2 regions of the Bacillus sp. AMCV2 genome follow, and region 2 is predicted to be linked to the other one. Evidence: predicted binding sites of a transcription regulator. Region 2 holds the regulator's gene; the other holds the start of a gene.
What was found. Region 2 encodes Rex, which represses fermentation and respiration genes when NADH is low (regulators of the CRP and FNR family bind a similar motif). Its sites were predicted from a motif close to TTGTGAAATATTTCACAA; they were not measured.

Region 1 (6,110 bases), 3.1 Mb from region 2:
AATGCTCTGAGTGTTCAGCGCCTCCAGGAGGATTTCCGTCCATATGGTCACCATGGTGATAGTGAGCCGCGAAAATCCAGATGGATCCAAGTACGATAACGATCGCGCCAAAGAATCCGAACAGCGTGTTTCCGACTTGGATCGTGCCGTTTTCGCTCTCTGTCATGTGCATGAACATGAGAAGCTGGAGCGCCGCCTGGATGAAGGCGAAGCCGAAAATGATCCAAAGTTTTGCTGATGAGCTTAGGTCAGTATACACTGCAACCCATAGAGCCAGCAGGGTCAAAACGATAGACAGTGCAAAACCTACAATGTGCTTCCATGGAAAGTGACTGTGTTCAGCAGATTTGTTTGCCATTTTACAGACCCCCCAATCCCATGAGATAGACACCTGTGAAGATGAAAATCCATACAACATCTAAGAAGTGCCAGTACAAGCTTGAGATAAAGATTTTAGATGAAGTTTGCGGAGTTAAGCCGCGTTTCTTCAACTGAATCAGAATTCCTGTGATCCAGAAAATCCCGATTGTTACGTGAGTTCCGTGAGTTCCAAGTAAAACAAAGAATCCAGACCAGAACGCACTTGTACCGAGAGATGCTCCTTCATGTACATAGTGGACAAACTCGTTGATCTCGCACCCGACGAAGCCGGCACCGAGAAGAAGAGTGATAATTGTCCAAATGACTACGCCTTTTAAACTTCCGCGGCGCATTTCATGAACAGCGATCCCGCAGGTAAAGCTGCTGATCAGCAGCAAGAACGTCATAATCATTACCAGATTGACTTCAAATAGTTCGTCTGGCAAGACACCTCCAGCTGTTCTGTTTTTAAGAACGAAGAAGGTTGCAAATAGTGTTGAGAACAACACAATTTCTGCCCCTAAAAAGATCCAAAACCCGAGAATATTAAGTCTGCCGGTTTCAGATTGATATTCCATAGGCGCGTTAGAATTGCCGTGTTCTGCATGTTCCATAACTCACGCCTCCTTATTCGGAAATCTTTCTTTCCGTCTCTTTTATTTCATCAACACTAATGTAGTAGCCGTTGTCGTATTCGAATGAACGCAGAACCATGCAGAGCAGGACTCCGATCAATCCGACTACGCCCATCCAGTACCATTCAAATACCAGTCCAAAGCCAGCGAGACCGAAGGCAACAGACATAAAGAACGGTCTGCCTGAGTTGCTTGGCATATGGATTTTTTTGAATTTGCTTTCAGGGTATAATTCAGTTTTTTCTTCTTTCATATGCAGGAATGCATCTTGAGATTTGACTTCAGGAAGCACCGCAAAGTTGTAATGCGGCGGAATCGCAGAAGAAGTCGCCCAATCAAGCGTACGTCCCACACCCCATGAATCTCCGCTGATTTCACGAGTAGAGTAACGGAAGCTGTAGTAGATGTTATAGCAAAGGATTAAGAATCCTACACCCATCATGAAAGCTCCGACAGTTGAGATAAAGTTCAATGTTGTCCAGCCGTCGTTCGGTCCGTATGTGTAAATACGGCGAGGCATGCCTTGTAACCCCAAGAAATATTGCGGGAAGAAACAAATATTGAACCCGATCATAAAGATCCAGAAGAACCATTTTCCGATTCTTTCGTTCAGCTTGTGGCCGAACATTTTTGGATACCAGAAAATAAATCCGGCGAAACAAGCAAATACAGTACCCGCGATCAGCACATAGTGGAAGTGAGATACAAGGAAGTACGTATTATGGTATTGATAATCCGCTGCTGCCATCGCAAGCATAACCCCTGTAACCCCGCCGATAACGAAGTTAGGAATAAACGCAAGCGCCCACAGCATAGGTGTTGTAAAGCTGATTCGGCCTTTATACATTGTAAAGAGCCAGTTAAAGATTTTAACCCCGGTTGGGATTGAGATTGCCATTGTCGTAATTGAGAAGAATGAGTTAACGGACGCACTGTTCCCCATTGTGAAGAAGTGGTGAGTCCAAACTAAGAAACTCAATACAGAGATGGCGATAATAGAACCAACCATCGCTTTGTAACCAAACAATTGTTTTCTTGCAAAGCTTGAGATGATTTCTGAGAAAATACCAAACGCCGGAAGAATAACGATATATACTTCAGGATGTCCCCAAATCCAGAACAAGTTAGCCCAAAGCATCGGCATACCGCCTGCTTCCAATGTGAAAAAGTGAGCGCCGAACAAACGATCAAATGATAAAAGTGCTAATGCTACTGTAAGTACAGGGAACGCAAACACGATAATAACCATTGTGATCAGTGTTGTCCATGTGAACATTGGCATACGCATTAATGTCATGCCTTTTGTTCTCATTTTTAAGATTGTTACCATAAAGTTGATCCCTGTCATCAGGGTACCGATACCGGCAATCTGAAGTCCGAGGAGGTAGTAGTTCTCACCCGGCCCAGGGCTCATGTCGTTACTTGCAAGCGGCATATAACTCGTCCAGCCTGCGTTCGGAGAACCTCCGATAACGAAAGAAATATTGAAAAGCATCGCCCCTACAAAGAACGTCCAGAAGCTCAGGTTGTTCAAGTAAGGGAACGCAACGTCGCGGGCACCGATTTGAAGAGGCACAACAACGTTGATAAGACCGATTAAGAACGGCATCGCCATGAAGATGATCATGATTGTACCGTGAGTTGTAAAAATTTCATTATAGTGGTTTGAGTCTAAAAAACTGTTATTCGGAAGCGCTAGCTGGGCACGCATCATCAGACCGTCGACACCGCCGCGGAATAACATAATTACAGCAGATATAATGTACATGATTCCGAGTTTTTTATGGTCAACAGTAGTTATCCATTCAGACCACAGCCATTTCCACTTTTTGAAGTAAGTTAGAACAAAAATAATGGCAATGGTTGAAAGCGCAATGGAAACTTGTGCGCCCAGAATTAATGGGTCACCAGTTACGAAAAATTCGTCCCATTTGAATTTCATGCAGGCTTCCTCCTTTCCTGATCAATATCATTCTTCTGTATCATCAGACTTCTTAAATTCGTTTTTCTTTACGTTTTCAAACGGATCTGTTTTAGAGTGCGGTGAAACGGCTTGATAGCCAAGGCGTTTGCGCGCCTCCATCGCGTACTCAGCGTCTTGTCCGTGATCCACGTATTTCAAGTGAGTAGAAGAGAACGTTAATTCGTCCACATTTTCAGGAAGCATCAATTCATCATACTTCTCTTTTGTCAGCTTAGGAGCCTCGTTCTGAGTCTTTTTCACCCAGCTGTTAAAGTCTTTTTCTGTGACTGCATTCACATCAAACTCTTGGTCCGCAAAATGTTCACCTGTGAAGTTCGCATTGCGGCCTTCGTAAGTACCCACTTTGTCAGCCTGTAAGTATTGATCCATCAGCATTCCTGCCATCGCATATTTTTGTCCTCCAAGCTGAGGAATCCATAGCGAAGCCATTGAATCTGCAGATGAGATTTTGAACAAGATCGGGCGGTCGACAGGAATGTTTAAGTAGTTGACCGTTTCAATATCCTGTTCAGGGTAGCTGAATACCCATTTCCAGTCTACCGAAGTAGCATAAACAACAAGAGGCTCTTTGTCTTTTGTTGCTTCAGGAGCTTTTTCTAACGAATATATCGTCTGTACTGTTGGCACAGAAAGTGCAATGACGATTAAAATTGGGATCACTGTCCAGACTACTTCTAAAAACGTGTTACCATGAATTTCTGGGTTATAAGATCCATTATCTTTGCCTTTACGGTCGCGGTATTTTACTAAAATAATGGTAAATAGAACAAAGACGACCCCGACGATAAACAGCATAAATCCGATAGATAACAGGATTAAATCACTTTGCTGTTCAGCTACAGGTCCTTTCGGATCTAGTACTGAAGCATTGCTGCATCCCCCAAGGACGAAAACCACAGTTAACAGCGCTAATACAAGCAACGGTTTTAATGCTCTGAACAAGAAGATCACCATCCTTCCTATTGATGTAATAAATCTGAAGTGCATACTTCCTCAAAATCTTTTCTCTACTTTGTTATGCTATCAAAAACTTCACATATTAGCTTTATTTTTTTATAAACTTCATCCCATTTTCGCTTAAATGTCATAAAATCGACAAAAATCGCTCCAACTTTATTCACATCTATCGCTTAAGATGAAAAGTTTCTAGTTATTTCCGCATATAAGTAAGAAAAGATGATGAAGAACTAATTCTGACAAATAAAGGTTTACCACAATAAAAAACTTAGGTCAATCAAAAGTTTCATTTTGTTAAACTTTCTAGATAGGAATTATTTTTTCCTTGTCTAGCATCTTTTCACACGGTTACCATTTTAACGCATCAAATATTGAAAGAAAAGGCGCAATGAAGAGCCAATATGCTCTGAATTGTCCGTATTTTTTAATGAGAGCATCCAGTTGTTTATCTTATACAAAAAAGAGGAATGATATAAGCAAATAAATAAAAAATAGGATGTGTTGCATGATGAGTTTTCTTATTTCACTTATCGTCGCTATTATTATCGGATGGCTTGGAAGCCTGTTTGTAAAAGGAGATATGCCCGGAGGAATTATCGGGTCTATGATCGCAGGTCTTATTGGCGCCTGGATCGGACACGGGCTGCTTGGAACATGGGGGCCGCACCTAGCCGGATTTGCCATTATTCCAGCGGTAATCGGCGCAGCCATTGTTGTCTTTCTAGTAAGCCTGTTAACCAGAAAAAGAGGATAAAAGCAGCACCCGAAGCGTATGCGCTTTGGGTGTTTGTTTTGCCATAAAAATCGAAAAAGCCTCAACCCTAGCGGTTGAGGCTTTTGACTGGTTTGACGCCCAACTGGTCGATAAACCTTCTGAAGGCCTGTTTTCCTTCCGTTGTCTGTTTAAACACACCGGCGTGTTCAAGAATGCGAGCGAATACATGTCCCAGCTCTTCTTTTATGACTAGATCTGCATTCTCTTTTGTTATGGTTCTTTTTTCCATCATCCGAATAGCCCACTCACTATGTTTTGCCGTGAGCGGATTTTGTTCTAAAGCTGTTTTCGGATCAGCAGAGCATAGCGCCGCTGCTGTTTCTTTCATTTCCTCCTGTAAGCGGCCCGGCAATATCGCCAATCCCATGACCTCAATCAGGCCGATATTTTCTTTTTTAATATGGTGAACTTCCTTATGGGGATGAAATATCCCTAAGGGATGCTCCTCATCCGTCCGGTTGTTCCTCAGTACGATATCGAGTTCGTACAAGTCTCCCCTGCGCCGCGCAATCGGTGTGACCGTATTATGGGGCGTATCGCCTGTATAGGCGGCAATGCCGGCTTTTTCATCGGAATACGTCTGCCACGTGCGGAAGATATGGTCAGCAGCTTCGGCGACATGACCCGGTTCGTCTCCTTGGAGCCTGAGCACAGACATCGGCCACTTCACTAAGGCCAGCGACACGCCGGGATAATCATTTAATTCATAAACGTCTTCCGCTTCTGCACGTGCCATTGGAAAATCATGCGCGCCGCCTTGGAAATGATCATGGCTTAGGATGCTGCCGCCGACAATCGGCAGATCCGCGTTTGAACCGATAAAATAATGCGGATATTGGCCAAGAAATGACAGCAGCCTTTCAAATGTTTTTTTGCTGATCTCCATCGGTTCATGTTCACCTTTTAAGACAATGCAGTGCTCCGGATAATAGACATATGGCGAGAATTGCAGGAACCATTGTTCGTCCTCAAGGATGACCGGAATGATTCTGTGATTTTGCCGGGCTGGATGATTCACGCTTCCCTCGAAGCCGACATTTTCTTTACACAGCAAACACATCGGATAATTTGTCTGTTCCTGCTCTTTTGCAGCCGCAATCGCTTTCGGGTCCTTTTCAGGCTTTGATAGGTTAATGGTCATTTCCAGCTCGCCATATTCGGTCGGCACCGTCCAATGAACATTTTTGGCGATTCTGTCAGTCCGTATATAATAGACATCCTCTGAATATTGATAGAATTCCTTTGTCGCCTGTTTTGGGCCGTATAATGCTTTTGTCTCTTCAAATTTGCGAATGACCTCGGACGGGGCAGGCACAAAACAGCCCATCAGCTTTGCGCTGAGCAGGTCACGGTACGTATCTGTATCCGCTTCCATTCGGCCGGTTTCCTCAGCCCATTT
Region 2 (6,110 bases):
AGCATTGCTTTACGGCGGTCACCGAAGCCAGGAGCTTTAACAGCAACTGCGTTGAATGTGCCGCGAAGTTTGTTCACAACAAGTGTTGCAAGTGCTTCGCCTTCAACGTCTTCAGCGATCAGAAGCAATGGTTTGCCTTGCTGAACAACCTGCTCAAGCACAGGAAGGATTTCTTGAATGTTTGTGATTTTTTTGTCTGTGATTAAGATGTAAGGATTGTCAAGAACCGCTTCCATCTTATCAGAGTCAGTTACCATGTAAGGAGACGCATATCCGCGGTCGAATTGCATACCTTCAACAACTTCAAGCTCAGTTGTGAAGCCTTTAGACTCTTCGATTGTGATAACGCCGTCGTTTCCTACGCGCTCCATTGCTTCAGCGATAAGGCTTCCGACTTCCTCATCAGCAGCAGAGATCGCAGCAACCTGAGCGATAGACTCTTTGCCTTCGATTGGCTTAGAAATTTCTTTTAAGTTTTCGATCGCAACCGCTACAGCTTGTTCCATCCCTTTACGCACGCCTACAGGGTTAGCGCCTGCTGTTACGTTTTTAAGGCCTTCACGGATCATTGCTTGCGCAAGAACTGTCGCAGTTGTTGTACCGTCACCGGCAACGTCGTTTGTTTTGCTGGCTACTTCAGCAACAAGCTTCGCACCCATGTTTTCAAACGCGTCTTCGAGTTCAATTTCTTTAGCGATTGTTACACCGTCATTTGTGATTAACGGAGAACCAAATTTTTTCTCTAGAACCACGTTGCGTCCTTTTGGTCCTAAAGTTACTTTAACAGCATCAGCAAGTGCATCGACACCGCGAAGCATTGCGCGGCGAGCTTCTTCACTAAACTTAATTTCTTTTGCCATGTTTACAAGACCTCCTCAAATGTTTTAAGTATTGTTTATTTAAGAATTAGCCGATAACAGCTAAAATGTCGCTTTCACGTAAGATTAAGTATTCAGTACCTTCATATTTCACTTCAGTACCTGCGTATTTTGAGAAGATAATGCGGTCGCCCTCTTTTACTTCTAAAGCAACGCGCTCTCCGCTTTCTAACACGCGACCTGAACCAGCTGCCACGATTTTGCCTTCTTGCGGTTTTTCTTTTGCAGAATCCGGCAACACAATTCCGCTGGCAGTTTTTTCTTCAGATTCTACGAGTTCAATGACAACGCGATCACCTAATGGCTTTAACAATGTAATAACCTCCTCAATAGTATGAATATGTAATTTTAGCACTCAGCACTAAAGAGTGCTAACACAATTCTTATAATAAAGAATCTCCCTTCCAATTTCAAGTGATAAGATAAAAAATTTTTCACGCTTACATCATTCTTTTCCGCTCCCTTTTCCGTTAGCTTTTTCACCCCCGTACCGATTATGTTACAATAGCTGTAGATGAACGAAACCCACTTAACAAAGGAGTACATACCATTTGAGAAAACAGTATTGGTTTATTATTTTGACATATATCATCATGCAGTTTTCCGCATTAATCGCGATTCCCTTGTTATTTAAATTCGGTTATGCCGGAGGACAGCCTACAAATGAAAATATGCTGCATGCACAAGGATTATGGTCCGTCATCAGCTTTATCGCCTGTCTCCTTATTGTTCTGCTCATTCTGAGAACCGTTCCGAAAGAAACGCTGCGAAACGGACAGAAGGACTCAATCGGACTTTCTATCCTTTGGGCGATAGCCGGTTTTTTCATTGCCCTTTTCTCTCAAGGAATAGCAGGCTCTATTGAATATTATGTTTTTGGCATCGGAAGAGAATCAGAAAATACACAAGCGATTCTGGATGTCATTCAGGCAGTCCCGCTCATGATTATCGTTTCTTCCATCGTCGGGCCTATATTAGAAGAAATCATCTTCAGAAAAATCATTTTCGGCGCGCTGTACGAAAAAACGAATTTCTTTTTTGCAGGACTGATCAGCTCGGTTATCTTCGGTATTGTTCACGCTGATTTGAAGCATCTCCTTCTATATACAGCAATGGGCTTTACATTTGCATTTTTATATGCGAGAACAAAACGGATATGGGTGCCGATTTTCGCCCATTTAATGATGAATACATTCGTCGTCATCATGCAGCTTGAGCCTGTTCGGAATTACCTTGAACAGCTGAGCACACAAATGCAATTGATTATTGGAGGATTATTTTTATGAGAAACCCGGTAGTTTGGGGAATGATCTACTTTGCCGTAGGGTGCATCTTTACTTATCTTGCCGCAAGCTCGCCAGGCAGCATGTGGTCATTTTACTCCATCCTGCTGATGGTGTTCGCCGCTTACAACATCAGCATTTCTTTTAAGATGTTCGCCTTTTCATTTAAAATCAAAAAGAACCAAAAATAAAGAAAATCCATTTCTCGCATGAGAAATGGATTTTTTATTATTGCCCAGAAGACACGTCCCGATCGGCTGCACTGCTTTTCTGTGCTTTCCGATAAGCGGCCTTCGATATAAGGATACTGATTTCATATAAAATCAAAAGCGGGACTGTGACCATCATATGGGACAGAAGCTCAGGCGGTGTAATCAGGGCTGCGATCACCAGCAGCGTAAAATACGCATACTTTCTGATTTTCGCCAAGAACATCGGTGTCACAATTCCGAGCCTGGTCAAAAACATGAGGATGACCGGCATTTGAAACAGCAGTCCAAACGGAATCGTCAGCTGCAGAAGAAAATGAAAATATTCATTAATTCCGATCACCTGATTGACATTCAAGTCCTGAGAGATCCGCTTCATAAAATCAACAACAAAAGGAAATAAAATATAATATGAAAAAGATAAGCCCGCTAAAAACAGCAAAATAGAGATCGGAATGTAGCTGAGCGTTACTTTGCGCTCTTTCTCATAGAGACCCGGGCTCACAAAAGCCCAAAGCTGATAAAGAATAACCGGCGAGGTCAGGACTATGCCGATGATAAACGCAAACTGCATAAACACATAAAGCGGGTCTGTCAGGTTAAACGCGTTAAGCGTAAGCTGCTTCGCTTCATCTGTTTCTTGCAGATACACAATAATCGGCTTTGCTAAAAAAAATCCAGCAATAAAGAAAACGACAAACGCCAGCGCTACAATCAGCAACCGTTTTCGAAGCTCAGCAATATGCTCCAGCAGCGACATTTGATTCACTTTCATTCGTGTCATCCTAACTTACTGATCTTCTTTCTTTTTTTCCTCTTCATCACTCGTTAATCCTTTAGTAGCGTTTTTGAATTCACGAAGTGTGTCTCCCGCTGCTTTCCCCAATTCAGGCAGCTTTTTGGGACCGAAGATAATCAGAGCAACGATTGCGATAACAGCAAGGCTTCCAGGACCGATCGGCATATTTGGGCTCCTCCTTTCCCTCTATTCGATTTCCTCTAAAACTGAGTAATGCTTCAAAAAATAAACCAGTGACTGAAGCTCAACTGCTAAATCTATATGATGAATTCGAATGTGTTCCGGCACATTCAAACGGGCCGGCGTAAAATTAAGGATTCCCTTGATTCCTAATGCGACCAATCTGTCTGTAATGGATTGAGCGGCAACTGCTGGCACTGTAAGAATGGCAACTGATTCATCTTTTACGTGTTGTTCAAGGTCATCAAGGTTATAGACGGGCACGCCGCCTACCTCAGTTCCTATTTTACTCTCATTTATATCAAAAGCCATAGAAATTTTTGTGTTATTATTTTTTGTGAAATTATAGTGAAGAAATGCCGTTCCCAAGTTCCCGACACCAATCAAGATGACGTCTGTCATCTCGTCCTGATCAAGCGTTTTTCGGAAAAAAGACAGCAAATAATCCACATTATATCCGTATCCTTTTTTGCCAAGAGCTCCAAAATAGGAAAAATCCCTCCGAATCGTGGCAGAATCAACCTTTACGGCATCACTGAGTTCAGCGGATGATACACGCTGTTTTCCAGACGCATGCAGATTCTTTAAAAAGCGATAGTAAAGCGGCAGCCGTTTCGCCGTCGCCTGCGGAATTTTTGATTGATCCTTATTCATTTTTGGTCCTCCAAATTATACTCGGATAGTTCTCTTTTAAAGTCACCGTTTTTCCCGCCTGTCTTCTCCAGCAAGAAAGTAGGGCCGATGACCATCCCCTTATCAAGGGCCTTGCACATATCGTAAACGGTAAGAGCGCACACCGATGCAGAAGTGAGCGCTTCCATTTCCACACCTGTACTCCCTTTCGTTTTGACCTGTGCTTTTATATGAAGTATAACTTCTGCTTCTTTTATTTTCCAGTCAAACGATATATCTACCCCGCTCAATGAAAGCGGATGGCACATCGGAATGATATTCGACGTTTGCTTTGCGGCCATAATGCCTGCCACCTGTGCGACAGCCAGTACATCTCCTTTGCCGATATCGTGACTCTGTATTTTCTCGTACACCTCATTCTTCATGTGTACGCTTGAAACAGCCGCCGCAGTACGGACAGTCGAAGATTTTTCGCTGATATCCACCATCTGGGCTCTGCCCTGTTCATTAAAATGAGAAAATCCATTCATACTAAAACGCTCCTTAAACAGATCATACACTATTTTCTTCTCTATGTCTTATATGGCCAATGTATTGTTTGCTGACTTCTGGTTCATAAGCTACACTTAACTTATTATAGCAGAGGTGAAATAATATGATGATCTTACAAATTAATCAGCTGTCCAAATCGTTTGGTGCTGATACTATTTTAAACAATATAAAGCTGGAAGTCAGAAATCGTGATCGCATCGCCATTGTAGGAAGAAATGGCGCCGGAAAATCCACGCTCCTTAAAATTATCGCAGGCCAGCTTTCGTATGAAAAGGGCGAAATTATTAAACCGAAAGATATTACAATGGGATATCTCGCCCAGCATACTGGCTTGGATTCTAAGCTTACCATAAAAGAAGAGCTGCTGACTGTTTTTGACCACTTAAAAGCAATGGAAAAGGAAATGCGGGCTATGGAAGAAAAAATGGCGGCAGCTGACCCGGGTGAATTAGAAAGCATCATGAAAACCTACGACCGCCTTCAGCAGGAATTCAAAGATAAAGGCGGCTATCAATATGAAGCGGATGTAAGATCTGTGCTGCATGGTCTCGGCTTCAGCCATTTTGACGATTCTACACAGGTTCAAAGCCTCAGCGGAGGCCAGAAAACAAGACTGGCTTTAGGTAAGCTTCTGTTAACACAGCCTGATTTGCTCATTCTCGATGAGCCGACAAACCATCTGGATATTGATACGCTTACCTGGCTTGAGCATTATTTACAAGGCTATTCAGGCGCCATCCTCATCGTTTCGCATGACCGCTACTTTTTGGACAAAGTGGTAAACCAGGTATACGAGGTATCAAGAGCAGAAAGCAAAAAGTATCACGGCAACTACAGCGCTTATCTCGACCAAAAAGCCGCGCAGTATGAAAAAGATCTTAAAATGTATGAAAAGCAGCAGGACGAGATTGCAAAGCTGCAGGACTTCGTAGACCGAAATCTGGCGAGAGCCTCTACCACCAAAAGGGCGCAAAGCCGCAGAAAGCAGCTTGAGCGAATGGAAGTCATGTCAAAACCGCTTGGCGATGAAAAATCCGCAAACTTTCATTTTGATATTACAAAACAGAGCGGAAATGAAGTCCTTCGTGTTCAGGATCTCACAATCAGCTATGAAAACCAGCCGCCGCTTTTAACAGAAGTGTCATTCATGCTCACAAGAGGAGAAAGCGCAGCGCTTGTCGGTCCTAACGGCATTGGTAAATCGACATTGCTGAAAACATTAATAGACACCCTAAAACCAGATCAAGGAACGATCTCATACGGCTCAAATGTCAGTGTCGGCTATTATGATCAGGAACAGGCTGAGTTGACTTCCTCTAAACGTGTCCTTGATGAGCTGTGGGACGAGTACCCCGGGCTTCCAGAAAAAGAAATCAGAACGTGTCTCGGAAATTTCTTATTCTCCGGAGATGATGTGCTGAAACCAGTTCATTCACTGAGCGGAGGCGAAAAAGCAAGATTGGCTCTAGCTAAGCTGATGCTTCAAAAAGCCAACTTTCTCATCCTTGATGAACCGACGAACCATCTGGATTTAGACAGCAAAGAAGTTCTCGAAAACGCGCTGATTGATTATCCA

Region 1: qoxA (cytochrome aa3 quinol oxidase subunit II) is a predicted target of Rex. The motif match lies at 4,000-4,017, and genes of this name have one in related genera.

Annotation. Positions count from the first base shown of each region.
Region 1 covers NZ_JBVYIB010000002.1:3,776,770-3,782,879, forward strand. The annotation lists gene qoxD (cytochrome aa3 quinol oxidase subunit IV) at 1-358, opposite strand, end outside; gene qoxC (cytochrome aa3 quinol oxidase subunit III) at 360-974, opposite strand; gene qoxB (cytochrome aa3 quinol oxidase subunit I) at 988-2,937, opposite strand; gene qoxA (cytochrome aa3 quinol oxidase subunit II) at 2,965-3,930, opposite strand; gene AC0OMA_RS19500 (GlsB/YeaQ/YmgE family stress response membrane protein) at 4,445-4,690, shown strand; gene galT (UDP-glucose--hexose-1-phosphate uridylyltransferase) at 4,758-6,110, opposite strand, start outside.
Region 2 covers NZ_JBVYIB010000002.1:655,028-661,137, reverse strand. The annotation lists gene groL (chaperonin GroEL) at 1-860, opposite strand, end outside; gene groES (co-chaperone GroES) at 907-1,191, opposite strand; gene AC0OMA_RS03540 (CPBP family intramembrane glutamic endopeptidase) at 1,430-2,164, shown strand; gene AC0OMA_RS03535 (YdiK family protein) at 2,161-2,352, shown strand; gene tatC (twin-arginine translocase subunit TatC) at 2,390-3,154, opposite strand; gene tatAY (sec-independent protein translocase protein TatAY) at 3,161-3,334, opposite strand; gene AC0OMA_RS03520 (redox-sensing transcriptional repressor Rex) at 3,356-4,003, opposite strand; gene moaC (cyclic pyranopterin monophosphate synthase MoaC) at 4,000-4,512, opposite strand; gene AC0OMA_RS03510 (ABC-F family ATP-binding cassette domain-containing protein) at 4,638-6,110, shown strand, end outside.